3 regions of the Yoonia sp. GPGPB17 genome follow, and region 1 is predicted to be linked to each of the others. Evidence: riboswitches for the same ligand, from Rfam matches in the RefSeq annotation. Region 1 holds a riboswitch; each other region holds the start of a gene.
What was found. A riboswitch is a leader RNA that binds a small molecule or an ion and turns the genes downstream of it on or off. The one in region 1 is predicted to bind thiamine pyrophosphate.
Positions count from the first base shown of each region.

Region 2: it holds a riboswitch for thiamine pyrophosphate, as region 1 does, so the genes downstream of both, thiD (bifunctional hydroxymethylpyrimidine kinase/phosphomethylpyrimidine kinase) here and thiM (hydroxyethylthiazole kinase) in region 1, are expected to answer to the same signal.
Region 3: it holds a riboswitch for thiamine pyrophosphate, as region 1 does, so the genes downstream of both, thiB (thiamine ABC transporter substrate binding subunit) here and thiM (hydroxyethylthiazole kinase) in region 1, are expected to answer to the same signal.

Region 1 is NZ_JATACI010000003.1:53,560-63,633, forward strand. It holds gene thiD (bifunctional hydroxymethylpyrimidine kinase/phosphomethylpyrimidine kinase) at 1-472, opposite strand, end outside; gene thiE (thiamine phosphate synthase) at 469-1,119, opposite strand; gene thiM (hydroxyethylthiazole kinase) at 1,110-1,892, opposite strand; TPP riboswitch at 1,938-2,026, opposite strand; gene QTO30_RS20610 (NAD(P)/FAD-dependent oxidoreductase) at 2,096-3,046, opposite strand; gene QTO30_RS20615 (DUF427 domain-containing protein) at 3,040-3,513, opposite strand; gene QTO30_RS20620 (NAD(P)-dependent oxidoreductase) at 3,590-4,210, opposite strand; gene QTO30_RS20625 (hypothetical protein) at 4,228-4,416, opposite strand; gene QTO30_RS20630 (hypothetical protein) at 4,479-5,024, opposite strand; gene QTO30_RS20635 (hypothetical protein) at 4,996-5,469, opposite strand; gene QTO30_RS20640 (hypothetical protein) at 5,511-5,819, opposite strand; gene QTO30_RS20645 (PAS domain-containing protein) at 6,087-6,446, shown strand; gene QTO30_RS20650 (DUF4149 domain-containing protein) at 6,482-6,877, opposite strand; partial or broken gene ubiG (bifunctional 2-polyprenyl-6-hydroxyphenol methylase/3-demethylubiquinol 3-O-methyltransferase UbiG) at 6,877-7,464, opposite strand; gene QTO30_RS20660 (isoprenylcysteine carboxylmethyltransferase family protein) at 7,586-8,398, opposite strand; gene QTO30_RS20665 (thiol-disulfide oxidoreductase DCC family protein) at 8,401-8,847, opposite strand; gene QTO30_RS20670 (response regulator transcription factor) at 8,849-9,388, opposite strand; gene QTO30_RS20675 (Dps family protein) at 9,492-9,962, opposite strand.
Region 2 is NZ_JATACI010000002.1:3,431,806-3,441,879, reverse strand. It holds gene QTO30_RS18200 (electron transfer flavoprotein subunit beta/FixA family protein) at 55-813, shown strand; gene QTO30_RS18195 (electron transfer flavoprotein subunit alpha/FixB family protein) at 813-1,739, shown strand; gene QTO30_RS18190 (DUF6473 family protein) at 1,790-2,635, opposite strand; gene QTO30_RS18185 (3-hydroxybutyryl-CoA dehydrogenase) at 2,795-3,670, shown strand; TPP riboswitch at 3,915-4,019, shown strand; gene thiD (bifunctional hydroxymethylpyrimidine kinase/phosphomethylpyrimidine kinase) at 4,062-4,877, shown strand; partial or broken gene QTO30_RS18175 (FAD-dependent oxidoreductase) at 4,874-5,847, shown strand; gene thiS (sulfur carrier protein ThiS) at 5,831-6,025, shown strand; gene QTO30_RS18165 (thiazole synthase) at 6,028-6,798, shown strand; gene QTO30_RS18160 (thiamine phosphate synthase) at 6,795-7,391, shown strand; gene QTO30_RS18155 (HesA/MoeB/ThiF family protein) at 7,388-8,344, shown strand; gene QTO30_RS18150 (ABC transporter substrate-binding protein) at 8,358-9,293, shown strand; gene tenA (thiaminase II) at 9,290-9,964, shown strand; gene QTO30_RS18140 (ABC transporter ATP-binding protein) at 9,961-10,074, shown strand, end outside.
Region 3 is NZ_JATACI010000002.1:2,743,119-2,753,192, reverse strand. It holds partial or broken gene QTO30_RS14530 (thiamine/thiamine pyrophosphate ABC transporter permease ThiP) at 1-1,090, opposite strand, end outside; gene thiB (thiamine ABC transporter substrate binding subunit) at 1,066-2,055, opposite strand; TPP riboswitch at 2,092-2,194, opposite strand; gene aroC (chorismate synthase) at 2,285-3,388, shown strand; gene QTO30_RS14515 (DMT family transporter) at 3,389-4,249, opposite strand; gene QTO30_RS14510 (HU family DNA-binding protein) at 4,367-4,657, opposite strand; gene QTO30_RS14505 (AMP nucleosidase) at 4,791-6,272, opposite strand; gene ade (adenine deaminase) at 6,269-8,068, opposite strand; gene tspO (tryptophan-rich sensory protein TspO) at 8,110-8,589, opposite strand; gene crtB (15-cis-phytoene synthase) at 8,620-9,642, opposite strand; partial or broken gene QTO30_RS14485 (phytoene desaturase) at 9,639-10,074, opposite strand, start outside.

The DNA.
Region 1 (10,074 bases):
CCATTGCGTCGCGGGTAGCAGCTTCGCGTCGGTTCAGCAGACGCGCGGCTTCTGGCAGGTTTGGGGTCAAGACCGTGGCCAGGGGCAACAGTGACACGCGCAATGCCTCCATCGCATCGTCTTGCAACAGCGGCGCGCCACCTTTAGCGACCATCACCGGATCAAGCACGATTGGGATGTCTTGATGATTAGACAAGGCCTGCGCAACCGCTACTGCGATCTCTGAGGTTGCGATCATGCCGACCTTAACGGCATCTATGCGGACGTCGGCAAAAACGGCGGCGATCTGTGCCTTGACGAACGACGGTGCGATCAATTCGACGCCGCTGACGCCTTGGGTATTCTGCGCGGTCAAAGCCGTTATGGCCGCCAATCCATACACCCCGTTGGCTGCAAAGGCCTTCAAGTCAGCCTGGACACCAGCACCCCCGGAAGGGTCGGAACCAGCAATGGTCAGAACGTTTCTGATCATATCGAAAGTCCAGCTGTTGTATTCAAAGCATGGCTGAGGTTGTGCGCTGCGCGTTCCGGATCGGGTTGACCACAAATCGCGGAAACCACGGCGACCCCGTTGCATCCGGCCCGCAGGACATCGGCCACATGCTCGCGCTTCAATCCGCCAATGGCCACTGTTGGCAACCGCGCCAACCGCGCCATTTCGGCCAGACTAGACAGGCCAATCGTTGGCTTGTGATCCGCCTTGGTCGTAGTCTGAAAAACGGTGCCAAGGCCGAGGTAGTCAGCAAGGTCAGGGTCTGCTGACACGACCTGTTCTGGCGTCTCGCAAGACAGGCCGATGATCTTGTCCGGTCCCAAACGCTTCCGCGCGAATGCGGGAATGACGTCATCTTGGCCGATATGCACACCATCCACGTCTGCTGCGACCGCTGCCTCAAGATCATCGTTGATGACAAGTGGAATGCCTTTGCCTGCCAATACGCGTTTCAGCGCGCGCGCGGCTTCGACGCGGCTTTGGGTCGAGGCCTCCTTGTCGCGCAGCTGCACAAAGCTGACGCCGCCGCGAACCGCAGCTGCGACCGTCTCGATCAACGCAGGTCCGGGGCAAAGGTTCGGGTCCGTCACCAGATACAACCGAAGGCTGCGTGGAATCAGTTCCATGACACACGCGTCTCCAGAAGATCACCGGTTTGTAGCGCGTGAAGCGTATCCAAGAAGGCGACCGAAAAGCTGCCGGGCCCCGATGTTTCAGCACCTGCCCGCTCCCCCGCTTCAGCAAAGTGCACGAACGCTGCAATTGTCGCCTCGAACCTGGGTGCTATGGCAGCATAGGCACCAACCAAAGCTGTTAGCGCACATCCCAAGGCTGTCACGGTTGGCATGATGTCCGAACCACCGGTGATACTTGCGCTTCGTTTGCCGTCGGTGATGAAATCAACCGGGCCTGAGACTGCCACGATGCAGTCATGGCGCACTGCAAGGGCCCGGGCGGAACGCTGTGCGTCGCTCACGCGATCGCCACTGTCGGCGCCTTTGCCAGACCCGGCTCCGCCTGCGAGAGCGATGATTTCCGACGCATTCCCTCGAACAATACTGGGTTTGATCGCAAGAAGATCAAGGGCTGCTTTGGCACGATAGGGCGTTGCGAAATGGGCGACGGGATCCAGCACCCACGGCACTTTGGCCGCATTTGCTGCGACGGCGGCGGCTTTCATGCTTTCCAGCCAAGGGGTGGACAAAGTGCCGATATTGATTGTCAAAGCCCCTGCGATCAGGGCAAAATCCGCAACTTCTTCAGGCGCATGGATCATGGCAGGCGATGCGCCTGCAGCCAGCGTGACATTCGCAGCGATGTTCATGGCGACGTAGTTCGTGATGCAGTGGACAAGCGGCGATTGCGTTCGTAACGCGTCGAGGGCTGCATTGGGTTGCATGCGATCTTTCCTTTTCGCTTGATACGGAAAGACGGTACAGACCGACTAGGTCTGTTTTTGCCTCCCTCCGCCGGCATTATCCGGTTCAGGTTCAAAGGGTGCATCTCAGCCTCTCGGCGCCCCTGACAAGTCAAGGCTATCTTGGAAATGGCAGTGCGGTCAATCCGGGAGACGCATTAGTCTCGTCTATGCGTCATTTTAAATCAGACCCGTTTTGCGATCGTCGCTGCAATGGCCTGCCCACTAACCCAGGCATCTTCGGCTTTCGCACCAAGACACCAGTCGCCACCAGCGAATAGCGTCTCCTCCTCGTCGGCTAGATAGGTACGCCCGAGCGGTCGGGACACAAACGCGTACCGCCAACGGTGTCCTGACAAATAGGCCGGAGTGATCACAGCACTGATACCAAGTGCCGTGCACAGAAGCGGCAGCATAAGTTTGGCAAAAGCGTCCCGATCCAATTCCAGATGCCGCATACTCCAATCGCGGCTGGCATGCGCGACAATGCACGTCGCATCCGGCCGACCCGGCTTTGCACTGTCACACACAATCCACTTTAGGTCCGCTTCCGGAGCGCGGCGCGACACAAAGGGCAGTTCAACATCACCGGGCAGTCCGACCATCAGCGTCAGACACGGTGTCATTTCGACCGTTTTCAGGGAGGCGTTGAAGGGATGCGCGTCGGGCAAGAGCGCGCCGATCTGAGGCGCAAGCGCGGTGATGACCACCCGATCGAACGTCTCATCGCCGCCTTGCCAAATCAATTTCCAGCGACCATTCGATTTCACGATACTCTCTATGCGGGTTTCTTTTCGGATCGTCAGGCCGTTTCCCAGATGCTTTGCCAAGCCGGTCATCCCGGGGACACCGACATACGCCGGTTTTTCACGATCTTGCGGCCAGCGTGCCACGACACCAGCGGCTTCGGCTTGCTTCAACATCGCGGAAAAGCCATCGCTTTGCGGTGTAACGTACTGGGCACCGTGATCAAATTGGAAACCGCCCTCCGCGCGGCGCGTTGCCATCCTGCCGCCCAGTCCCCGACCCTTGTCAAAAACCACCACATCTACGCCGCGCTGCATCAATTCCCGCGCGCAGGTCAGACCAGCCATACCTGCGCCGATGACAGCCGTTTTGGCGGTCGGCCCTACCAATGCTCGGTCCCCGGTGTGCCCTTGATACGCCCTTGTAGGTTCCCCGTCACCCACCCGCCGTAAAAGTCGCCGGGCTGCGGAATGACGCGCTCTGCACCAACAAAGCATGCATCCATCGCGCCAGCGTAGAAAGACACATGTCCGGCCAAAGCGCTGAAGGATGCGGATGGGGACGGATAGCTCCACGCTGCGCGGTGCGCCGTCTTGTCGCCTGCCCGCACATTGAAATAGGCTGCCTGCCCCTTCCACTCATAAAAGGTGGTGCGGCGCGTCGCGATCAACGCGGCCTCCACGTCTTCAGGCGCAATGTAGTAGGTTGGCGCATGATGGGTTTCAAGGACCCGCAAAGCACGGGTCGTTTCAGCGACAGTTTCACCATTCAACACGACGCGCAGGCGGTGCGGCACCGGTTCCAGGGCTGGCGGTCGTGGATAAACCTGAACGTTTTCTGCGATAAGGTCTGACATTGATTTGGACATGGTCCCTGAGTAAAATACTTCCATCGCGATACTGTCCGGCAGAGGCAACAGCAAACGCCAGCTTTCAACGGGTCAGCACGACATCCGCGCCGATGTCGAGGCCATCCTCCACGGCATCAACAAGGTAGCATGCGACACTGCGCCGTGAGACCAATCCGTTTCGCCAACTTGATGGATCGCGCAGCACCTCAAGCCCGCGTGATTTCGCACTATTGGTCAGAATAACTGGCCGAACAATCGTCCAATCGATTTCACTTTCCATAATCATCGCCTCTTGCCGGTCCTTGTCGGCATAGGGCCTGCCCAGGATGGCCCGATGACCAAGACGTTCAATCGAACTCATTGCACTTCGAGAACGTCCCGCACCAAATCCAGTTACCGCCACCAATCGCTTGGTGTCACTGTCTTTCATCGCCTCAATCAGCACACGCGTACTATCGGAAAAGAGCGCCTCTTCCTCCCAGAGCATCGCAAGCCGTTCCTTGATACCCAGCGTGTAGATCACCGCGCGGGCACCGGCGAGCGCTGCCGTCACATCGTCTGCTGATCGCGCGTCCCCAGCAAACGGCTCAATCAAATCGGTTTTCTCAAGATTGTCAGCGCTGCGCGCAAAGGCGCGCACGGGCAGTCCGCGACCGACAGCTTCCGTAACGGCCAGCGCGCCGATGCCAGAGGTCGCGCCCATTATGAGTATCAGTGCGCTCAATTCAGCATGTCTTCGTAAAGACTATGATAGGCGCGATGTGTGGCCCGGTCGCCCTGTCGGACATTCACGCGACGAAGGACTTCTTTCAAGGAGTCCCACGGGCGGTCCAGGCTTGGCGTGGCCGGGCTCAGTTGGCTTTTGACGTCCGCATGCGTTGCGTTCCCAAGACTATTAGCATTGCTCATGTCTATACTCCTTCTAAGTCGGTATGGGCTGTTTTGGCGGTTGTGGCGTCAGACGTCCACATTCATACGCTACTCGAAATAGCCTGCTGCTGCGAAAAGGCGTGCGTGATTTTCAGCCTTTGGCCATACCCCAACAACAAAAGGAGCAGGGCTATGCCAATGATCGGCATATGTCCGATAAATTCGACAAGCGCGGCTTCGTTGTTGCCTTGGACGATGAAAACGATGTTCGATATCGCCATTATGACGGACAAGGCCAAAACCGCGAGGCGGACTGTCGTGCCAAGGATTAGTACGATCCCGATGACGGCTTCGACCATGCCCGCGGACAGGACAAACAGGCGATCGTCGAAGACGTTGAAGCCGAGGGCTTGCATGAAGTTCCATTGATACTGCGCAACAAAAACCTGCCCCAATGCCGAGGGAGCCAGTTTTTCTCCCACGGCCAGAGCCACAAGTGAAATTCCCGTCCAAATCCGCAACGCATCTACTGAATACGGTTTCAGCCAATCCCGGCGTGCCTCATCCTCGATCGAGTTTAGCAGCAAGAAGAACGCGATCCCGATAATGATCGCATATTCAAGTGCGGGAAACAGACCGAATTTCATTGCGACAGCCGGCGTGCAGAACCAACATCATGACAGCCGCAGTCTTGATCCACCGATTGGCGATCAGCATGATACCAATGGCGGCCTGCATCACGACAAGAGCAAGGCCGAATGTCCCGTCCGCAACCTTGTGTGGCGCGACCAGAGACCCTTCATAGGCGGTCAAAAGAAAGCTCATCCCCGTGAAGACGCGCAAAATCTCCATGAAATCGTGACGAAGCTTGCTCTCTGCAACGCGAAGCGTAGGCAATTTCCCGTCAATCCAGACGGAGAAGAGAACCATCATCGACGCGAGGCATATCCACACCAGGAAAATGGGGTCGGTTAAACTGACATTGACAAGAGGTTCTGCGTCACGCTCGACAAACCAATTCACATGAGCCGCGGCACCCGTTCCAATCACGCTTATCGTCAGGGTAAACCCTACCAAGCTCAACTTTCCCACTTTTTTTCCTTAACTTCTCTTCAAGCGCTTATGAAACAAGCCTACTCATGTTCACCATCGTTTCTGCGACCGGAATTATGCATAAAGACATTGGGTTTCGTCGCAGCCGTGGTGAAGGTTGCGACAGTAATCGCAGCAGCTGCAATCAGGACAGAGTGACCAATCAAGCTCGCGGCAAAAAACGTGTAGCTTCCGATAGCGACCGACGCCACCACAGCCCACATTGCGCCCAACACTTGGAACACGTAATGCCGGGTTGCGACGTCTGGTATGTTACGAAGCGGGCTTACTTCGAGATCGAATATGAAGTTCCACGTAAAACAGACGTGGTTTCTCGCATTAGTTAACATTGCCTTGATCCTCCATCTTAAAGCTGATTTACAATTTTTTCTACCTTTATAAGTACGCAGCAGTGGCCTGATTGGATCAAACCTTCTGGCTCCAAAGCTAATCAGACCGGCCCCGCTGGTCGTAACCGACGGAATGCAGCGCACCGGTAAGCTGACTCAGATTCTTGAAGCAGAGTTAGTTGATATCAGCCTCTGGCCAATCCGGTGCGGATGAGTACAAGGTAGGCGAACTTGTTCGTTAAGTGATTTCCTGCGAAGGGGAATTCCATGTCAAACTCTGAAATTGATCAATCTTACCTCAGGTCGCTTCTGGAAGACGACGAAGTTGAAATGAGCGTGGTCTTTTCGGATCCGTCTGTTTCTGACAACCCGATGATTTTTGTGAGCGATGAGTTCGAAGATCAGACCGGCTATACACCGGAAGAAGCCATTGGGCGCAACTGCCGCTTCTTACAAGGACCAGAGACCAGTCCTCATGCAATAGAGGCAATTCGCCAGGGTCTGAAGGCGGAGACACGTTTTACCATCGATATCCTGAACTATCGTAAAGACGGATCACCGTTCCTGAATCGGTTGCGCATACGGCCCATTTACGATGCCGATGGTGGTTTGATGTTTTTTGCTTAAGCGCACAGAATCCAGTTTAAGAAAGATCCCTCGCGTCAGGATCCCGCAAGCCGGATAAGCACGATAGCGGCAGCGCCAATATGCGCCAGCGTAATCACAACCGAAAGACTGTGCAGGACATTGAACCGAGTTTTTGAACCCGCATCGGTGGCGGTGTTGATTGCGGGCATGAGGACTTGGCGCGCGAGGATCGTCGTGACCGTTATAGCTATGAGAATGGCGCTTGAAACGGGATCGAACGCAAATGCAATGGCCGCTGCAACTGCCGAACTGGCCAACACGAACAGATAGAAATGCGGAAAGGCGCGTCGAATGAGCGGGCCTGCGGTTTCGGGCGGAAGTGCGTTAAAGACAAAGGCAGCAAAGCCGAAAGAATAGAGCACCATACCGCCAAACAGCAGCGCGGTGACCAGAAGGGTGATTTCAATCATCAGTGGTTCCCCGGTTTGCGGGCGATGCCCATGTAGATCACGGTTCGGATCGGAAGCGGGCCAAAGGTGAAATCACCGTTACGGTTCAGTCCCCGAGGTCCAAGGCCCGTCATCGGACCGGACACAAGGCCCGCTTTCTCTAGTCCGGTACGCAGCTCTGCGGGTCGAATGAAAAGCGCCGGATCGTGCGTGCCTTTGGGCAGTAGGCCAAGGGTATCTTCGGTAATGGTGATCGTCGTAAAACGCGACAAAAAATTGCGGTTGATCGTGTCGAACAGAAAAAGGCCACCGGGTTTGAGAACCCGCGCCACTTCAGCGAGGACTTTGGTCACGTCGTCCACATGTTCCAGTACATCGACGCAGACAACGACGTCGAAGGCTGCGTCGTCATAGGGGAGTTCCTCTCCCACCCCAACGTCGTATTGGATTTCGCGTCCGGCCTCGGCCGCATGGACCCGCGCGACATTGACCGCTTGTGCCGCCGGGTCGATCCCTGTGACCTTGGCACCGCGTACGGCAAGCGCTTCGGCCATGAAACCCCCGGCGCATCCCAGATCGAGAACGTTCAAACCGTTCCAGTCGACGTGTTTGTCGAACCACGCGAGCTAGCCCGGTACGAGGTTTTTGAGCGTACGGACCCAGCGGATGTCATCGGACCACCAATTGGTGGCGACGTCATCATAAATGGTCAGGTCATTACGGGTTTTCTCAGTCATGTCGTATACTTTTTCCAATTGCTGGGACTGCGTAAGGCACTTGACGCTTGTAGCTTTCAAAGCGGTCGCCGTATCGGGCCGCAAACCGGCGTTCTTTCAGCTTGGGGGCTGCTAGGCAGTAGGCCGTCAGGCCAATCGCAAGCGCCAGTTGGTCCGGGGTCCATGTCGGCACGGTCCACAGCGTCAGCGCAAAGGCGACGTAGATTGGCTGTCGGATGATGCGGAACAGACCGCCAGTGGGCATATCGGGGAACTTTGGCGTGGTCTTGCGCATGAGGGACATCCAGCCCAATGCGCCAGATTGGACTTCCGCGCCCGCATCCCAACTTGCCTTGATCAATAACCCCCAGGCAATCGTATAAACCGCAGTCACCGCGTAGAGCGCCGCGCCTTCGGCGCGCCACCAGACGACGCCAGAGGGCGTCCAAAGGGCAAATAGGGCCAGCAACTGGAGCGACGCGACCAGCGCGTAGGTTGTCGTGCTGAGGGTCTGCCCATGAGGACCCGGAACCAAACGCCGCAGGACGTGCCCGCCGGGACCAGTCAGCAGAAGCGAGTGCACGAGCGGAAATTGCAGGATGAGAAGGGCGTTGGCCACAATTGCGTACGGCCAAGGGACGCTGCCCAAGCTGCGGCTCATCCCGAAATACATCGCCAGGATCATCGCCACGACGGCCACCGCAAAGATCAGATGCAGAGCCACGCCGAAGGTCAGCGCCAAAGCGATGCGGCTCGCCCCGGGTGGCGGTGCCAATGCGCCGCGCACAAGGGTTTGAAGCCGTTGGAAATGGGTCTCTGATGCCATCGCTAACGGTCCGGTCCGTGCTGTGACATCGGCTTGGCAACAAACCACGAAGCCCCTTTGGACAGCAGAGGCCGAACCGGCAGAAATAGGCGGTAGCCCAGCTCCAAAAGAGGTGTCACGCCGGGTATTCGGGCAATCCGTGCCGCCCACCGCCAACCCGGCAGGGTTTGCCAGATGATAGCGAAGGCGCGCGCGCCCGACACCAGCGTCCCATCAGGCAGGCGCACGTGGAGTAGGCGCATCGCGGCGTCCACGTTCAGGTCTGGGCCAAGCTGTGCATTCGCCTGGGAAGCATCAACAAAACAGATCTGATCTCCGCCGACTTGCGACTTGTAGTGACTTATCTCCGCCGTGCATAACGGGCACGCACCATCAAAGTAGACGGTCGCCTTGGCGGGTGTTTCACCGTTGGCTTGCATAATGATCGTGTTGGTCTTTGCCTGTCGCATCTCAGACGATCTCGTACCGTTTGAGCAGGCGCTGGAGTGTCCGCCGATGCATGTCCAAGGATCGAGCCGTTTGCGATACGTTTTCGTTCATTTCATGGAAGATATGCGTGATATGCTCTTTGCGGGCGTCTTCGGGCACGATTGGGTTGGTTGGAGCCGGGGCATGTTCGTTTCTCGGCCTGATGAGCGCATCTACGATTTCGTCGGCTGTTGCAGGCTTGGCAATGTAGTCGATGGCGCCGATACGCGCTGCCGCAACGGCAGTCGGAATATTCCCGTAGCCGGTGAGAATAATTGCGCGGATGTTTGGATCGCGTTCTTCAAGCATCTCTACAAGGGACAAGCCACTGCCGTCCTGCAAACGCAGATCGACGATCGCATAGCGCGGCAATTCGGCATTGGCCTGATCCACTGCATCTGACAAACACCTCGCCACGCGTACGTCAAAACCGCGCCTTTCCATAGCACGCGCAAGTCTATCCCGCAGCACATCGTCGTCTTCAACGATCAAAAGGGTGTTTTCGTTGGTTGCGTCTAACATTTGATTTCTCCTTGTGTCGGCTGGTCGCGACGATGCCTAAGCGCGAATGGCATTTGGGCTGCGATAGGCCAAGGGGTTTGGGTGTGTCCGTCTGCGGCTGTGATCAGCGCAGGTGGGCGCGTAGCACCCAGGCAAACTTTTCATGAGCATGTCCGCGCGCGATGCACAGATCTTCCGTGAGCGTGTCGCCGTGGTCGGCTGCCAACGCGCCGGACGTCTTAAGAGTTGCCGCCAGCGTCTCTTCAGCGCTCAAAAGCGCGGCAATCATGTCCACGGGCGTCGACGTTCCTTGAGGTTCCGCGATGCTTGAGCGCTCAAGCATGCGTGCGAGATTACCATCGGCATGCCCGTCAAGGGCCTTGATCCGTTCGGCCAGATCGTCCTGCCCGGCAAAGTGATCCTCGTAGACTTCCTGAAACTGCTGATGCAGCGAGGCAAAGTTCATGCCTGTCACGTTCCAGTGGAAGTTTTGTGCCATCATTGTCGCAACGGTCGTCTCGGCGAGGGCCGTGTTCAAAACAGCGCATATCTCTGCCTGACCAGTAATTTCCAGTTTTTCAGCGGCGAAAGTCATTTCTGACCCCTTTTTTTCTTCATTCTTTAATTTTTACGTCCAAACTCATGCACCGGATGGCAGTCGCGACGTTCCGTCGCGCTGCGCAGCGCCGGGTAAAACGTGTGATGTG
Region 2 (10,074 bases), on a different contig from region 1:
GGATAACAACAATCCGAGAAGATAATTGATCAGATTCTTAGGAGAGTAACGCAGATGAAGGTCCTCGTACCCGTCAAGCGCGTGATCGACTACAACGTGAAGGTTCGTGTGAAAGCGGATGGTTCCGGTGTTGATCTCGCCAACGTCAAAATGTCGATGAACCCGTTCGATGAAATCGCCGTGGAAGAGGCCATTCGCCTGCGCGAAGCGGGCAAGGCTGACGAAGTGGTCGCCGTGTCCATCGGCGTCAAGCAAAGCCAGGAAACGCTGCGCACTGCTCTTGCTATGGGTGCGGACCGCGCGATTTTGGTAGTCGCAACCGATGACGTTCACACCGATATCGAACCTCTCGCCGTTGCGAAAATTCTTGCTGCAATCGTTAAAGAAGAGGCCCCCGGTTTGGTGCTCTGCGGCAAGCAGGCCATCGACAATGACATGAACGCCACGGGCCAGATGCTGTCTGCCCTGCTGGGTTGGTCCCAAGCAACATTCGCATCCGAGGTTGATGTGGAGGGCGACAGCGCAACGGTCACGCGTGAAGTGGACGGTGGCTTGCAGACGATCAAGGTCAAAATGCCAACAATCGTGACCGTTGACTTGCGCCTGAACGAACCGCGTTATGCATCCCTGCCTAACATCATGAAGGCCAAGAAGAAGCCGTTGGATGAAAAGACGCCCGCCGACTACGGCGTCGACATCACGCCACGTCTGAGCATCGTCAGCACAACCGAACCCGAAGCACGCAAGGCGGGTATCATGGTTGGGTCCGTTGACGAACTTGTTGAAAAACTCAAAGAAGCGGGGGCGGTATAATGGCTGTTCTTCTGATTGGCGAAGTCACTGACGGCGCGCTGGCCGTTGACGCGACAGCAAAGGCCGTGTCTGCGGCGCGGGCCCTTGGTGATGTGACCGTGCTTTGCGCCGGGGCATCCGCCAAAGCTGCGGCTGATGAAGCGGCAACGATTGAAGGTGTCTCCAAAGTGCTGTGCGCTGAAGATGCCGCCCTAGGTCACCGACTGGCAGAACCTACTGCGGACCTGATTGTCTCACTCGCTGGCGACTACAGCCATATCGCGGCACCCGGCACGACAGACGCCAAGAACGTGATGCCACGTGTGGCGGCATTGTTGGATGCGATGGTCATTTCCGAAGTGACGGCCATCGTTGATGCAGATACATTTGAACGTCCGATCTACGCAGGTAACGCGATCCAAACCGTCAAGTCTTCCGACGACAAGAAGGTTATGACGATCCGGACTGCCGGTTTTGACGCTGCCGCAATGGGTGGTTCTGCTGCCGTTGAAAGCATCGGTGCCGCCGGAAACCCCGGCCTGTCTGAGTGGGTCGAAGACAAGGTCGCGGCTTCTGACCGCCCTGAACTGACATCTGCGGGTGTCGTCGTATCTGGTGGTCGCGGTGTTGGGTCTGAAGAGGACTTTGCCCTGATCGAAACGCTGGCTGACAAACTGAACGCCGCGGTCGGCGCATCCCGCGCTGCAGTTGATAGTGGTTATGCGCCAAACGACTGGCAGGTCGGCCAGACGGGTAAGGTCGTGGCACCTGATCTTTATGTTGCCGTCGGTATCTCCGGTGCGATCCAGCACTTGGCCGGTATGAAAGACAGCAAGATCATCGTAGCCATCAACAAGGACGAAGAAGCGCCGATCTTCCAGGTTGCGGATTTCGGTCTGGTTGCCGACCTGTTTGACGCGGTACCAGAGTTGACAAACAAACTCTGAACCTAGCCGAAGTTGTATTGATAGGGCCTGCGCATGCCGCGCGGGCCTTTTTATATGGCATAAAGCTGATCGCGTATCTTGGGGACCAACGCAGCACTTGCTTCGACATGGCAATCGACACCCAGCATTTCGGATGCCGCTTTGGCCTGTGAAGGTGGGAAAAACATGCCGCGAGACCCTTGCGAAATAGCCCGTTCTGTCGGGTTTGCGACAACGACATCTTTAACCATGGGTCGCAGTTCATCGATCATTGACGCCGTGATGAACAAGGGATCGACTTGTAACTGGCCGGGCCGTTCTGACCAATGTTCGTCCGCCATCAGGTCTTCTGAAAACCACAGCAAAATCACACGATCACCAATCTGCTTCAGCATATTCCGCATCCGCGCCAGCCATGCCTCTCTCAATTCTACGACCACCGTGTCAAACCGTTCAATCGACTTGGTGTGCAATGCGCCCAGCATGTGCCGGGTAAAGGAATACTCAGAAAAATCGACGTCTTGATAAATGGCCTGCAAGACCGTCGAGGCCCGCAAGAAGCGATCATTGCGCCGGGGATGGACAGAGTAGAAACGATTGGACAGATAATTGGCCCCCATCACCTGTACGACGGTCAAATCAGCCTCTGAACAGATGCCCATGATTGTTGGGTCATTCACAAAGGCATCAATCCCGCCATTCACACAGCCAAAATTGACGCAGGTCTGGCGCATGGCCTTTTCAACCAATTGCGGGAAAGGTTTTTCAATGAACTTACCGTAGGTTTCTGTCCCGCCGACAAACGCAATGTACGGCAGATCAAGGCGCTTGCGCGGCCCGCGAAACAACATTCGAGAGGCCCCGTAACGGCACGGCGAATAAGACAGATCGCTGTTCTCTATTTTCTCGTGCTTCATGGTGTCCAGCCCTTCTCTTCATCACCCAACAGGCAGATTCGTAGAAATCCTTTGCGAATTTGCTAATAAGGGCATTTGATGAAATTTTTACTTATTGTGTCGCCTTGAAGCCGCCCCCTGCCGGGGCCTATGGTGCAGCGAACCCGCAGAGGATTGATCATGACAATTGAACAGGTAGGTATTGTTGGCGCAGGGCAAATGGGCAACGGCATCGCGCATGTCTTTGCGTTGGCCGGTTACGAGGTTCTGCTGACCGATATCAGTCAAGAGGCCATGAGCGCCGCCGTCGCATTGATTGATCGCAATCTTGACAGGCAGGTCAGCAGAGAGCTGATCACTGCTGTTCAAAAAGCCGAAGCGATGAAACGGATCGGCACGACGCAAACTCTGACGGATTTGGGCCAAACCGACTTGATCATCGAGGCCGCAACCGAGCGTGAGACCATCAAGACCGCTATTTTCGAAGATCTGGTCCCGCATCTAAAGCCCGACACCATTCTGACGTCGAACACGTCGTCAATTTCGATCACACGCCTGGCGTCCCGTACTGATCGTCCTGAAAAATTCATGGGGTTCCACTTTATGAACCCGGTGCCGATCATGCAGTTGGTCGAACTGATCCGCGGCATTGCAACAGATGAGCCCACGTTTAAAGCTTGCCATGCAGTTGTGGAACGTCTTGGCAAAACCTCTGCCACTGCTGAGGATTTCCCGGCCTTTATCGTCAACCGCATCCTGATGCCAATGATCAACGAAGCAATATATACGCTTTATGAAGGTGTCGGCTCGGTCCAATCCATTGATACGTCACTCAAACTTGGCGCCAACCACCCCATGGGGCCGCTGGAACTGGCTGATTTCATCGGGCTGGACACCTGCCTTGCGATCATGAACGTGCTGCACGACGGGCTGGCTGATACGAAGTATCGCCCCTGCCCGCTGCTGACGAAGTATGTCGAAGCCGGATGGTTGGGGCGCAAGTCAAAGCGCGGATTCTACGACTATCGTGGGGATGCGCCGGTGCCAACGCGGTAAAATGCAAAGGGCGGCTTTCAGCCCAACCCGGTCAAGATTTTATCTTGCCGCCAACACAAGCGGCACGAAAATTCACGCACATTCTGAATGTCTTCATACGGTCTTTTTGTTTTAGAAGAGAACATAGATTTTCGATCGACACCAAAAGACAGCCCGAGACGGCAATGTCCGATAGCTGGAATATCGGCCCGAAGTCACCATGGCCCAGGCATTTGACTTACTCGCACTGAATTGCTAATCGGGACGGGAACCGTTGGGGTGCCTCACCAGAGGCTGAGAGGCGCGTATGCGCTAACCCATCGAACCTGATCCGGGCAATTCCGGCGTAGGGAACGGTCTTTGCGCAAGCAGGCAGTTTTGTACGCGATGCCCATTGATATGGAGCGTTGCCATGGCGCATATCGCGTTGACGATAGCAGGATCAGACAGCGGCGGCGGCGCTGGCATTCAGGCAGATCTTAAGGCGATGTCAGCACTCGGGGTTTACGGGGCCTCGGTCATCACCGCTGTTACAGCGCAGAACACAAAAGCTGTCACCGCCGTCCACGGCGTCCCGCAGGATATGATCACTGCGCAGATTGACGCGGTGCTGGATGATCTGAACGTCAAAGCCGTCAAGATTGGTATGCTGACCACGCCAGACACCATCCACTGCGTTGTAGCGGGGCTTGACGGTTATCCCGGCCCATTGGTGCTTGACCCTGTGATGATTGCAAAATCAGGCGATTTGCTCTTGGCGGCCGAGGCTGTCGCAACACTTAGGGACGTCTTATTGCCGCGCGCGCGTGTGCTGACGCCGAACCTGCCCGAAGCGGCTTGCCTGCTGGACTCACCTGTTGCGGTTGGACGCACCGAGATGATCGCGCAAGGCCGGGCGCTCTGTGATCTGGGGGCGCAGGCCGTCCTGATGAAGGGCGGACATGCGGATGGCGAAATCTGCCATGACATTCTGGTGTCTGGGGATCAGGTGCTTGCCGAGCTTTGTGCACCGCGCTGCAAGACAGCTAACACGCACGGGACGGGATGCACCTTATCCTCCTCAATCGCGGCGGGGTTGGCCAAGGGTCTTCCTCTGGAACTTGCGGTGCGAGAGGCCCATAGTTACCTGCAAGCGGCGATTGCTGATGCAGATGCGTTGAACATCGGTTCCGGTCATGGCCCCGTGCATCACTTCCATCAGTTCTGGCCCGCTTCAGGCAAAGCATGAGCCTCTGGTCGATCATAGGGGCCGGTGTTGCGGGGCTCGCCATCGCGACCGAATTGGTCTCGCGCGGGGCGCGGGTTCAGGTTTTTGATACGGCGGGCCCTCCAGGCCCTCACGCCTGTTCCTGGTGGGCGGGCGGGATGTTGGCGCCTTGGTGCGAATTTGAAAACGCCGAAGAGCCGGTGTTGCGTCTCGGCCAGATGGCCATTGAGTGGTGGGCGGACAAGACCGATGTCCAAAGGCTTGGCACCTTGGTGGTCGCCGCGCGCCGTGATCTGCCGGATTTGCGCCGCTTTGCGCGCCGCACCGAAGGTTTTGTGGAGGTCGATGGCGATATTGCAGAACTTGAACCTGATTTGTCCGGCTTCACAAAGGGGCTGTTCTTTCAGGCGGAAGCCCATCTTGACCCACGCAAAGCCTTGCAGGCTCTTTATACTTCTTTGGAGGAAAAAGGCGTGGTGTTTCACAACAAATATGCGCCCGATGGTCTAAAAAAATTATTGATTGCAGAGGTTTACAAGCACGAAGCGCTCTGTCCGATTTGCGCGGCGTCAAGGGAGAGATGCTGGTGATCCGGTGCCGCGATGTAAACCTGACCCGCCCAGTGCGGTTGCTGCATCCAAGGATACCACTTTACATCGTGCCGCGCGGGGATGGAATCTACATGCTGGGCGCAACGATGATCGAAAGCGAGGACCGCAGCCGTATAACCGCACGCTCGATGCTGGAATTGCTCAGCGCCGCCTATGCGCTGAATCCTGCTTTCGGAGAGGCGGAGGTGCTGGAAATCGGCGTCGATCTGCGCCCCGCCTTCCCGGACAACCTGCCGCGCATTCGCAGGCGTGGTGACACGATCTATGCCAACGGACTCTATCGCCACGGTTATCTGCTTGCGCCTGCTTTGGCACATGGTGTGGCAGATCTGGCGCTGAACAACACGCATTCGGAGATGGTCGATGAAGATTACGCTTAACGGAACAGGGTGCGAGGTCGCAGCGGAGACTCTTCCGGACCTTCTTGCAGAATGCGGCTTTTCCGGTCGCGTTGCTACGGCCGTCAACGAAGAGTTCGTGCCCGCAAGCCTTCGCGCGGGTGTTGAACTGAGCGACGGGGACCGCGTCGAAGTCGTCGCGCCAATGCAGGGGGGATGAGGGTGAAAGAGTTTTACGGCACTAAGCTGCCCAACCCTCTTATGTTGGGGACAGCACAATACCCAAGCCCTGCGATCCTCGCACAGGCGTTTCACGAAAGCGCAGCGGGGGTGGCCACGGTGTCCTTGCGCCGGGAAGGCGCAGGTGGCCACGGGCAGGTGTTTTGGCAGATGATCCAGGACCTTGGTGTGCATGTGCTGCCCAACACCGCTGGCTGCCACACGGTAAAGGAAGCGGTTACCACGGCCCATATGGCGCGCGAGGTGTTCGCTACCACCTGGATCAAGCTGGAACTGATCGGCCACACCGACAGCTTGCAACCGGATGTGTTCCAATTGGTCGAGGCTGCCCGCATTTTGTCGGATGAGGGTTTTCAGGTGTTTCCCTACACGACCGAGGATTTGATCGTTGCTGAACGTTTGCAAAGCGCAGGTTGCGAGGTGTTGATGCCATGGGGCGCGCCGATTGGCTCGGGTCGCGGGCTGAGCAACGCATATGCTTTAAGGGCCATGCGGGCAGAGTTTCCGGATGTGCCTCTGGTCGTTGACGCGGGGATCGGGCTGCCAAGCCACGCCGCACATGCGATGGAACTTGGATATGACGCCGTGCTGCTCAATACAGCCGTTGCCCGCGCAGGCGATCCGGTGGCGATGGCCCGCGCGATGATGCGCGCGGTTGAGGCGGGGCAATTGGCCTATGGGGCTGAGCCGATTGAGGCGCGCGATATGGCCGAAGCCTCCACCCCCGTGATCGGCAAGGCTTTCCTGTCATGACACTGGACCGTTTTTACCCGATCTTTGATCGATCCGACTGGCTGCGGCGGATGCTGCCCTTGGGCGTGAAACTGGTACAACTGCGCATCAAAGATCAGGCGGATGAGGACGTGCAGCGCGAAATCGCGGTCTCGCGCGACCTCTGCCAGCAATACGGTGCAGTGCTGGTCGTGAACGACCATTGGCAAGCGGCGCTCGATCTGGGCTGTGAGTGGGTTCATCTGGGTCAGGAAGACCTGGACGAAGCCGATTTGCCCGCCATCCGGAAGGCGGGGCTGAAGCTGGGCGTGTCTACCCATGACACTGACGAATTGGAACGGGTGCTTGGCATGGCACCTGACTATGTGGCGCTTGGTCCTGTTTACCCAACGATTCTCAAGAAGATGAAGTGGCACAGGCAGGGACTGCCCAAAGTCACCGAATGGAAAGCACGGCTGGGCGGAACACCGCTCGTGGGCATCGGTGGCATGTCGGTGGAGCGCGCGGCGGGGGTGTTTGAGGCCGGTGCCAACATCATCTCGGTCGTGACGGACATCACTTTGAACGCCGACCCCGAAGCGCGCGTACGCGCATGGATCAAGGCCACACGATGAACCGTTACGCACGCCAAATAATTCTGCCGGAAGTAAACGTGCAAGGGCAGCGGCGCCTGGCGACAGCGCGTGTGCTCGTCATCGGCGCTGGCGGTTTGGCGGCCCCTGCGCTCCCGCTTTTGGCAGGGGCCGGTGTGGGTCATATCATGCTTGTCGATGGGGATACGGTGTCGCTGTCAAACCTGCACCGGCAGACCCTGTTTACCGAAGCCGGTTGCGGCCGACCAAAGGCCGAAATTGCTGCAATGCGCTGCACAGACATCAATTCCGAGATTGCGGTCGACACGGCGGTGCAAAACCTGACCCCGACAAATGCACCTGACCTTGTGCAACAAGCCGATCTGGTTCTGGATTGCGCCGATAGCTACGCCGTCAGTTACATCCTCAGTGACCTCTGTCTTGCCAAGGGCAAACCACTGATCAGCGCTGCGGTGCTTGGATTGAGCGGCTATGTGGGTGGCTTCTGTGGTGGAGCGCCCTCACTGCGCGCGGTTTTCCCACAAGCACCGGACAGCGGCGCAAGCTGCGCCACCGCAGGGGTTCTGGGTCCCGTTGTCGGCATCATGGGCGCGATGCAGGCCCAAATGGCGCTCAACGTGCTACTCGGGTTCACGCCGTCTCCTTTGGGCCAGCTGGTGAACTATGACGCGCGCAGCGTCGCCACCTCGGGCTTTCGTTTCGATACCGCACCTGAGCCTGACATCGCCTTCCCTTTCCTTGCCCCTTCACAACTGAACGCCGATGACCTGATCGTTGAATTGCGCAACAAAGATGAAGCCCCAATCCCAATCCACACGGCAGCGCAGCGCCTCGATCCAAGTCAAATTGCCGAAATTCGCGCCCCGCGCGTCGCCCTTTGCTGCGCAACCGGTCTGCGGGCCTGGCGCGCGGCGGAAACCCTTCAACAGACCTGGCCCGGTGAGATCGTCCTCGTTGCGGCCGCGACCTCATAAAGGAACAAGGCTTATGAAACACATTCTCACCGCAGCCGCTTTGCTGACCGCATCGCCTGCTATGGCGCAAGATCAAATGACCGTTCTGCTGGATTGGTTCATCAACCCCGATCACGGCCCCCTGATTGTCGCCGAAGAGCTTGGCTATTTCGCTGACCAAGGGCTTGAGGTTGAGATCATTCCGCCCGCCGATCCCTCCGCACCGCCGCGCCTTGTGGCGGCTGGCCAGGCGGACCTCGCGATTTCCTATCAACCAAATCTGCATCTGCAAGTTCAAGAGGGACTGCCCCTTGTACGCGTCGGGACGCTTGTCGCGACGCCCCTTAGCTGTCTTCTGGTTCTGGCCGATGGGCCAATCGAAACCCCTGCTGATCTGCGCGGGCGTACTGTGGGTTTTTCCGTCGCCGGTGTTGAAGAGGCTGTGCTGAGCGCTGTTCTAGGCACTCATGGCGTCAGCCTAGAGGAGATTGAACTGGTGAATGTGAACTTCTCCCTCTCGCCTTCGTTGATGTCAGGTCAGGTCGATGCGGTGATTGGCGCATTCCGCAATTTCGAGCTAAACCAGATGGATATCGAAGGTGTACCGGGCCGCTGCTTCTACCTCGAAGAAGAGGGGGTGCCCTCATACGACGAACTGATCTACGTGGCCAATCCAGACCGAATGGACACCGATATGATCGCGCGTTTTCTGACGGCAACTGAATTGGCCACGCAATACATCGTGAACAACCCCGAGGCGAGTTGGGAGATATTCTCGGGCACGTCCGCCGAGCTGCAGGACGAGCTGAACGCACGCGCCTGGGTCGACACGCTGCCACGCTTTGCCCTGCGACCGGCGGCGCTAGATGCGGGCCGCTACGCCCGCTTCGAAGACTTTCTCGTCGAAAGCGGCATGATCGCATCCGCCAACCCGGTCGACGCCATTGCCATTGACGTGACCGCGCAATGAACAGCTATGGCGACGCTTTCGCAAGACTGCGCGATCATGCGGGCGATGCATGGCGGGACTACACCCGCCATGCCTTTGTCGAAGGTCTGAAGGACGGCACCTTACCTCACGACGCTTTTCTGCACTACCTGCGACAGGATTATGTGTTCCTTATCCACTTCGCCCGCGCTTGGGCGCTGGCCGTCGTAAAATCGGAGACCCATGCCGAAATGCTAACCGCGGTCGGCACGGTCAACGCGCTGGTGGCCGAAGAAATGCAGTTGCATATCGGCATCTGCGAAGCGGCCGGTGTTTCTCAAGAGGATCTGTTCGCCACGAAAGAACGCGCCGAGAACCTTGCCTATACCCGCTTTGTTCTTGAGGCGGGCTATAGCGGTGATCTGCTGGATCTGTTGGCCGCACTGGCCCCTTGTGTAATGGGCTATGGGGAGATCGGCGCCCGGCTGGCTGCGGAGAAAGAGTCAGACACGTATGCGGACTGGATCGACACCTATGCGGGTGAAGACTATCAGGGGGCATGTCAGGCGGTCGGTGAGATGTTGGACAAAGCCATCACCCGCCGTCTGGGCCATGATTTTCAGACCTCCCCGCGTTGGGAACGCCTTTGCCAAACGTTCCGCACAGCGACCGAACTCGAAGTCAGCTTCTGGCAGATGGGTTTGACCCCTTGACGCAAGCCCCCGACGTCACGCTGCAAGGGCACGCGTCTATTAACGGCGTGGCTCTATTTGCGTCCTTGACGCTGGCGCTTCGTGCCGGAGAGTGGACATGCCTCCTGGGT
Region 3 (10,074 bases), on a different contig from region 1:
GCGCCCGTTCCGACGACCAAACCAGACGCCGCCAGAGGCATGACCCCAACAACGGAAACCATCATGCCACCCCGTAGGGCGAGCGCGAGCGCCATCAGCACACAAAGCGCCGCCGATCCAAGCGCGACAACCACTGATCGTAGCGCGGCTACCCAGATTGTGGCTGGCATATTGAAGAACTCCGGCAATCCACGCAGAACGATCATGGTCAGTGGCAACAAAAGAAAGACCGCCGCCAAGATAATCACACCATAATCGACGCCCGGCCGCGCCAAATCCCACCGCTGTATGACACGGTCCAGCCCGGTCCCTATCGGATCATTGCCAGTGACCCGCCATGCCAAAACAGCGCCCAACACGCAGAGCACAAACTGAATGCACGCAAGCAAAGCCGCACGACCCAGATCAAAGTCAAAACGCACAGCCTGATAGATAGCCAACTCGACCGTTGTCGCACGCGGGCCACCGCCCATCGTCAGCGCCACGGCGAAGCTCGTCAGGCACAGCAGGAAGACGACAAGGAAGGTGCTGGGCACCACTGCGCGCAGCATCGGCACTTCCAGCAACCGCCACACCGGCACATTCAGCGAAGCGGCCAAGCGAAACCGTTCAGCCGGGATCGCCAGCCAGCCTTGCAAAATAAAACGCACGGCCAGCGGCATGTTGAAAAACACATGCGCCAGCACGACGCCATGCAGGCCGTAGATCGAAATGGGCGAGATACCCAACCATGCCAACCCGTCATTCAGCAGCCCAGCGCGACCAAAGATAGCAAGAAGGCCCAAAACGGCCACAATGACGGGCAACAGAAACGGTGCACCCAATAGCGTGATCAAGAGCTGGCGGCCCCAAAACCTGCGCCGCGCAAGGGCACGAGCAACTGGAATTGCCAACAATACACTGAAGAAAGCAGAAAGCAGCGCCTGCACAACCGTAAACCGGATTGCGGCCCAATCTGCGGGGGCCAGCCCGCCCCCCATTCGGCACGCCAGGCAACAGCACCCAGCGTACCAAGAGTTAACACAAGCACCAACGCCGCCGCAGCGGCGTCAGGCCATCGTGCAGTTACCGGGACAGCGCTGTGCGCCATTCATCCAGCGCCGCATCACGCTTTGCAGCCGCGTCCTCGGGCGACAACAGCAAAGATGTGCCGGGTGTGACCAATGTCTCAAACCCCTCTGGCAAGCCGCTTGCGGGCGTCACCGCCGGATACATCCAGTTTGTTGTCGGGATCACGCTTTGGAACCCATCGGACACCATGAACGCAAGGAACTGATCTGCAAGCTCCGGCTGGTCCGTGCCCGCAACTTTGCCCGCAACTTCGACCTGCATGTAGTGGCCTTCATCAAAAGCCCATGCAACCTTGCTGTCGTCTTCTTCAGCAATCAGGTGGTAGGCGGGCGATGTGGTGTAGGACAAGACTGCGTCCGCCTCGCCTTCAAGGAACATGCCGTAGGCCTCGGACCAGCCCGAGGTCACAGTGACGATATTGTCAGCCAGATCAGCCCAAAGCGCAGGGGCTTCGTCGCCGTAGGCCGTCTTGACCCACATCAGAAGACCCAGACCGGGGGTGGATGAACGCGGGTCCTGGATCACGATCTTGGTGTCACTGTCAGCCAATGCGCGCAATGACGCGGGCGCATCCGCACCTGCATTGCCAACGAAAGCGAAATAGCCCCAATCGAAGGGTAGAAACTCGGCGTCAGTCCATGCAATCGGCAGATCAAGATCAGCATCAACGCCATGCGGCGCAAACAATTCTGTTTCGCGGGCAGCTGCTGTGAGGTTCGTATCCAGACCCAGCACGATGTCTGCATCCGTTTGTGGTCCTTCCAACTGCAGCCGCGCCAGCAGTGCCGCACCGTCACCAGTGCCAACGAATTGTAGATCGCAGGCACATTCCGCCTCGAAGGCCGCTTCAATCGCGGGGCCGGGGCCCCATTCGGTGACAAAACTGTCGTAGGTCATGACTTGCAGCACTGGGGTCTCGGCCATGGCGCCTGTGGCACATAGGGCAAGTCCCGCAACAGCTGGCAGATAGGTGGTTGGTTTCATCGTATCCTCCAAATGCGACGGGCGGATTGGGGGATAGCGGGGTTGCTAAACCTTCCCTCCGCCGGTCTTAACCGGTTCAGGTTCTACGGGTCCGCATGATTGCATCTCAGCCACGCTGGTGGCCCCCCGAGGTAGGTCTTAGCTAAGCCGGTTTGGGCAGCGAGGCAAGGGAAAGCACTTGAGCCTGATTGTCACGCCCGCTAGACCCAAGCGGCAAAGGGGTACTTCTATGTCGATCAACAGCTTCGGTCATTTGTTTCGCTTCACTACCTGGGGTGAAAGCCACGGGCCTGCTTTGGGTGCGACGGTTGACGGCTGCCCACCGGGCGTGCCGCTTGAGGCACCGATGATCCAGCAATGGATGGACAAGCGCCGCCCCGGTCTGAACAAGAACACGACCCAGCGGAATGAACCTGATGCGGTGAAGATCCTGTCGGGTGTGTATGAGGGTAAAACGACGGGTACGCCGATCCAACTGATGATTGAAAATACCGATCAACGGTCGAAAGACTATGGCGATATCATCAACACGTTCCGACCCGGCCATGCAGATATCACCTACCACCAGAAGTACGGTCTGCGCGACCCGCGTGGGGGCGGGCGATCATCTGCACGGGAGACGGCGTCGCGTGTGGCCGCTGGGGGTGTGGCGCGCGAGGCGATCAATGCGATTGCGCCGGGCGTCCAGATCAAAGGCTATATGACCCAGATGGGCACAAAAAAGATCGATCCCGCCAAAATGGATTGGGACCAGATCGATCAGAACGATTTCTTCTGCCCGGATGCCGAGGCGGCAGCCGAATGGAACGACTACCTTGCATGGCTGCGCAAGGACGATCACAACTCTGTCGGCGCGATCATCGAAGTTGTCGCACGCGGCGTGCCCGCAGGCATAGGTGCACCGGTCTATGCCAAGTTAGACACCGATTTGGCTGCTGCGATGATGTCGATCAACGCGGTGAAGGGCGTCGAGATTGGCGAAGGCATGGCCGCCGCCGCGCTGACAGGCCGCGACAATGCGGATGAGATTTTCATGGGAGCTGATGGGCCAGATTACAGCTCGAACCACGCTGGCGGCATCCTTGGCGGGATCAGCACCGGACAGGACATTGTGGTGCGGTTTGCCGTAAAACCAACCTCATCAATCCTGTCGCCGCGCAAATCGATCCGCATGGACGGAACACCCACGGAAGTGATCACCAAGGGGCGTCACGACCCATGCGTCGGCATCCGCGCGGTACCTGTCGGCGAAGCCATGATGGCTTGTGTCATCCTCGATCACCTGCTTCTGGATCGCGGGCAAACGGGCGGCGTGCGCGGTCAGATCGGCTAACTACTGTTTCGACAGTTGCACGGCCAAGATACCTCCCGCGATAATCGCAACGCCAATAACGTCCAGAACGCCAATCACCTCGCCCAGCAAGACCGCCGCAATGGCGACCCCGAAGAACGGGTTGAGAAAGTGAAAGGTTGAGGCCTTCACCGCCCCGATGCGCCCCACAAGCAGGAACCAGACCAAAGTCGCCGCCAGCCCGGGCACCAAAGTGGTATAGACGAACGCGACAACCAACTGCCAGTTCCAAGTAACGTCCCAAACTTCGAGTGTCAGCGCAGGCGCCCAAAGAATTGCGCTGCCCACCAGCATCTGCAAGCCCACAATCATCAGCACATTGCCACCCGATGAGGCGCCCAGAACTGCAAGTGTTGCGATAGTCAAAGACACCACCCCGATCACACAAAGGATCAGCCCATAAACATCAACGCCACCCTGCAAGCGCGCGCCCATGATCAAGACCACGCCGATAAGCCCCGCGATAAGCCCCGCGATCCCCAAGGGCCTCACGCGATTGCCAAAAACGATCCAACCAGCCAGAGCGACCAGAAGGGGCATCGTAGAGGCAATGATTGCCGCCAATGACGCAGGTATCGTCTGCATCGCCACGAAATTTAAACCGAGGTAAAGGGCGTTTTGGCAGACGCCAAAGATCACCACACCCAGCCACTGCTTGCCCGATAGCCGAGCTGACTGTCCCAGCGCCCAAGCTATTGCAACGCCCAGCAACCCGGAAATGAGAAACCGCAACGCCAACGCGCTGAGCGGCGGCGCATACTCCACGATCACCCGCGCCGAGGTAAAGGCCGAGGACCACATCAGCGCGAACGCCAAACCCATTGCGATTGCTTTGATATCCATATCCGCCACCTATCGAAGAAGATCAGGATGGGAAATGCCAATCACGCGCCGCAACGGAAAAGGGCCGCCAATCTGGCGACCCTCTCAACATCTGCATCCTGCCTTTCGGCCGATGGCTTAGCCGTTCACGCTGTCTTTCAGCGCTTTGGCGATTGTCATTTTGACAACCTTGTCTGCGTCTTTCTTGATCTGCTCGCCCGTAGCTGGGTTGCGGACCATACGCTCTGGGCGCTCGCGGCAGTAGATTTTGCCAACGCCAGGAAGTGTCACAGCACCGCCGCCGGATACTTCTTTGGTGATGATGCCAGTCACAGCGTCCAGTGCGGAACCCGCCGCTTTCTTATCCATGCCTGTTTCATCGGCCAAAGCAGCAACAAGCTGCGCTTTTGTCATTGGTTTTGTAGCCATTGTTCTGGTCTCCCTCATTCGCCCCAGCAGTAGGGCCTATTACCCGCACATTTAACGGTATGTTGTGGCAGACCACAACGATTAGTGTAGGTTTACAAGGGAAAAAGCGCCACTTTTTGCGTTTTTTGGCTGATCAGAGGAAAGCCGTCTCCTCAAAACTGCGTAATTTCCGACTGTGGATGCGTTCAAGCGGCATTTCGCGCAGACGTTCCATCGCCCGAATGCCGATCATCAGATGCGCTGCCACCTGTGTTTTATAGAAGTTTGAGGCCATACCAGGCAGTTTCAGCTCTCCATGCAAGGGTTTGTCGCTAACACACAGCAGCGTCCCATAGGGCACCCGAAAACGGAAACCGTTGGCGGCAATTGTCGCACTTTCCATATCCAGCGCAATGGCACGCGATTGCGACAGGCGCTGCACGGGCCCCGCTTGTTCGCGCAGCTCCCAGTTGCGGTTGTCGATAGTCGCAACAGTGCCCGTCCGCATGATCCGCTTCAACTCGTAGCCTTCAAGTTCAGTCACATCAGCCACAGCCGTTTCAAGCGCAATCTGGATTTCCGCCAGCGCCGGAATCGGCACCCACACCGGCAAGTCATCGTCCAGCACGTGATCTTCACGCAAGTAAGCGTGCGCCAGCACGAAATCACCCAACCGCTGCGAGTTGCGCAGCCCAGCGCAGTGGCCGACCATCAACCAAGCATGCGGACGCAGCACGGCAATGTGGTCAGTCGCCGTCTTTGCGTTCGACGGGCCCACACCAATGTTCACCAAAGTGATCCCGCTGCCGTTGGCGCGTTTCAGATGATAAGTCGGCATCTGTGGCAGTTTGCCAGGCAAGGGGATGGGTGCATCTGCATCCGTGATTTCCACATTCCCGGTGCTCACAAAGCTGGTATAGCCGCTTTCGGGATCAGCGAGCATATGGCGCGCGTAGGATTCAAACTCTTCCACATAGAACTGGTAGTTGGTGAAAAGGACGTGGTTCTGAAAATGCTCTGCCGCCGTCGCCGTGTAATGCGCCAAACGCGCCAGTGAATAATCAACGCGCTGTGCGGTAAAGGGCGCCAAGGGCCGCGCGCCGTCGGGATAGGTAAATGTCTCACCATTCACGATATTGTCGTGCGTCGTGCTCAGGTCTGGGACATCGAAATTGTCACGCAGATTGAACTCCATCGAGCCGTCCTGCGGCACCGTCAGCCCCGGGTCATTTGCAGCCGCAAAATGTACAGGCATTTCGGTGCTCGACGCCCCGATCACAACCGGCACCCCATGACTTTTGATCAGCAGGCCAATCTGCTGCTCAAGATAGGATGCAAACAAATCAGGCCGGGTAATCGTGGTGGCATAAACGCCGGGCTCAGCCACATGGCCAAACGACAAGCGCGTATCCGTCTTGGCATAAGTCGTCGTCGTCAGGCGAATTTCCGGATAGTAAGCGCGTACTCGCGCTTCAGGCTGTCCGTTTATCAGTGCTTCGCCGAAGTTCTCGGACAGGAATTTCACCGCCGCGGCGTACAGCTCCTGCAACCGGGCGACAGCCTTCTTTGCATCGGTGAAACTCTCAGGTTTCGGGATATCAGGTGTCCGGATTGACACCTCTTGGGCCATATTCATGCATTTTCCTCAAATATTTCGGTAATCTCAAACTTGTCGACATCGACCAACCCCAGATCAGAAATCCGCAACGATGGGATGACAACAAGCGCCAGCAGCGAATGCTGCATATAGGCATTGTTCAATGTGCAGCCACAGGCAGCCATGGCCGCGACCATCTGATCAGCTTTGGCAGCGACCTCTGCGGCAGGGCTGTCAGACATCAAACCAGCGATGGGCAGCTCGACAAGCGCCAGTTCCTTCCCGTCTTTCCAAACAGTGACACCGCCACCGACTTCACCTAGACGGTTGGCCGCAGCCGCCATCATGGCGCGATCCGTGCCCACCACAATCATATGGTGACTGTCGTGCGCTACGGTTGAGGCCATGGCCATCTTACCAGTATACCCAAAGCCAGAGACAAAGCCGTTCACGACCTTACCGGTGCCTTGGTGCCGTTCCACAAGAGCGATCTGATATGTATCGCCTTCGCCCTCAACCCGCCCATCAACAACGGGCAGCTCAGCGGTCAATGCCTCAGTCGGTGCCTGGTTTTCGACGACACCTATGACCCTTGCTTTGACCTTGTTCTTGCCTTCAGGGGCTGGGATCGCAAAGTCCGTATCATCCAGCGCTTTCCCCATATGCACTGTGTTCCGCGCGTCGGCAGGCCAAGCGAAGTGCGGGCAATCAACCGTGATCTTGCCGTCCTTCCCGACGGTTTGACCGCGCGCAATGACCTCTTCAATCGGCAGCGTTGTCAGGTCAGACGTCAGGATCATATCGGCGCGGCGCCCCGGCGCGATTGAGCCAATCTCACGTTCCAGCCCAAAATGGGTGGCTGTATTGATTGTGGCCATTTGCAAGGCAATCACAGGATCACACCCGCAGGCAATGGCATGGCGCACAACGCGGTTCATATGTCCGTCATTGACCAAGGTGCCAGAATGGCAATCATCCGTGCACAAAATGAAGTTGCGTGGATCAAGACCCTTCTCGGTCACCGCGGTAATCTGGCTTTCCACATCATACCAAGCCGATCCAAGGCGCATCATTGACCGCATCCCATTGCGCACACGCGCAATCGCATCTGCCTCAGCGGTGCCTTCGTGATCATCCGCCGCTCCGCCCGCGACATAGGCCGAAAACGCGATACCCTTGTCAGGCGAAGCATAGTGCCCGCCCACTGTCTTGCCCGCATGCATCGTTGCCGCCATCTCGGCCAGCATCTGGGGATCACCGTTGATCACACCGGGGAAGTTCATCATCTCGCCTAGGCCAATAATGCCCGGCCACGCCATCGCCTCGGCTACGTCTTTCGCGGAAATCTCAAACCCGGTCGTTTCCAACCCCGGTGCAGAGGGCGCACAAGATGGCATCTGTGTATAGATATTGACGGGCTGCATCAGCGCCTCATCATGCATCATGCGCACGCCGCGCAGACCCAACACATTGGCGATCTCATGCGGGTCAGTGAACATAGTGGTCGTGCCATGGGGGATCACGGCGGCAGCAAACTCTGCCGGGGTCAGCATGCCGCTTTCGATATGCATGTGGCCATCGCAGAGGCCAGGGATCAGATAGCGGCCTTCGGCCTCGATCACCCGCGTATCGTCACCAATACAGTGCGAGGCATCTGGGCCAACATAGGCAAAGCGCCCTTCTGCAACAGCCACCTGCCAGCCATCCAGAATCTCGCGAGTCTGGACATTCACCAGCTTGCCACCGCGAATGACCAGATTTGCCTTATCGCGCCCTGCGGCGACGGCCACCAATCGGGAGGCAACTTCGGCCCATGATTTGAAATGCGTTTCCATCCCCAATGGTTTCACCGATTTGGGGGACGTTCAAGGGGGTCTCAGATGTTCTGAAGCTGCAATGGCTCTTGATCAGGATTCAGGCGAACCATTGCCATGTTCAAAGCGGCAGCAACGGTGACCCATGCCAGATAAGGCACAAACGCCAAGCCTGCCCAAAAATCCAGCTGCATATGGGTGATCGTTGCACCCAGCACCGATATCCATAGGCCCAGCATGATTGGGATAGACGCTTTGAGGTGGCGCAAGCCAAAGAAAACGGGCGTCCACAGCGCGTTGAACGCTATCTGCATCCCCCAGAAGGCCATCGCATAAGCGTTGCCTTCCAGGACGGCGACGCGCGCGCTAACAAAAGAAATGAACAGATAGATCGAGGTCCACATGACCGGAAACACCCAGTTGGGGGGCGTCCATGTCGGTTTATTAAGGGTCTTGTACCATTCGCCTGTCGGGAAAAGCGCACCGGTCGCGCCTGCGGCGAAAGTCGCGGCAAGGAACAAACAAAAAAGTAGAATATCCATCTTCGGGGCCTTTCAGGCTGCCCCATATACCTAAGCCATCGGGCGGTCAGTTCCAATGCCTGCATCACGCGCTTTTAGCTCTGCCAATATCTGAAGCACAGTGGTTGACCGGCCGTGGTCTGGCTTTGCACGGCTGGCCGCGTCGACAAGGAATGCCACCTCTGGAAGCGGCTTTGCGTAGATCACCGCTGATTTTGGCATGACCAATGACGTGGCCGTGCGGGCGCCCGCCTGCATCAACCAGCCCAGTTTCTGACGACCCGACGTGCGGGCGCGCATGGAAATGCTGTCATACCCCTGTCGGCGAAGTTGCTTTCCGATCCCCGCGTAAATCAACCGCGCCGCCCAGATCCCGGTGCGCGCTTGCAGAGGCAGGACATCAATTCCGGCTTCAGACCGCAGATACAGCCGGTTCGCCTCGGCCAGCAGACGTTTGACCATGCGCTGCACCTCGGGTGTGGGCAGTGGGTCGCGCACGAAATTCAGTGGGTCAATCCCAGCATCAGCCAACCAATCCAATGGCAGATAGATGCGGCCCATGCGGGCATCTTCGCCAACATCCCGCGCAATATTGGTCAGTTGCATTGCAACACCCAGATCGCAGGCGCGCGCCAATGCGTCAGGATCGCGTACGCGCATCAGCACGCACATCATCGCGCCAACAGCGCTCGCCACACGGGCTGAATAGTCTCTAACACTGCATAAAGTGTCATAGCGATGCGCGGCGGCATCCCATGCAAGGCCCTCTAAAAGCGCCTCTGGCAAGGCGCGCGGCATCTCGAAATCTTCAACAATCGCAGCAAAGGCCCGATCTTCTGGCGCGTTCTTCGGCGTGCCAGCATATGCGGCATCCAACCGCTCTTGCAGGCGAAAGACAGCGCCAGCCTGATAATCGCCTTCATCTACCTCATCATCCGCTAGACGGCAGAACGCATAAAGCGCAAGCGCCGGATCGCGGACCTTGGCAGGCAACAGTTTTGAGGCCGCATGGAACGATAGCGACCCATGGCGGATCGCCTCGCGACAATGTTCAAGGTCATCAGGGTGGATCATTCGGCGGCCACTTTCATCTCTGGCACCACGGGCGCATCCGGCACCATCTTGGCCAACACTTCCGCACTGGAGATCACACCGGGCACACCTGCGCCGGGGTGGGTACCAGCGCCAACCAGATACAGGCCCTTGGCCTCTTCGCTGATGTTATGCGGACGGAACCAAGCAGATTGCAGAATCCGGGGTTCGATTGAGAAGCCAGAGCCATTGGGCGACAGATAACGATCACGGAAATCCTCGGGCGTCAGCACCATTTCAGTGCTGATATGGTTGGCAAAACCCGGCAACGTCTTTTCGACCTCGGCTTGCACCTTGGCTTTGTAAATCTCAGCCTCTTTCTGCCAATCGACAGGGTCGTCAAAGCCCAGATGCGGGACAGGTGACAGCACATAGAACGTATCATCACCCGCAGGCGCAACGCCGGGGTCCGTT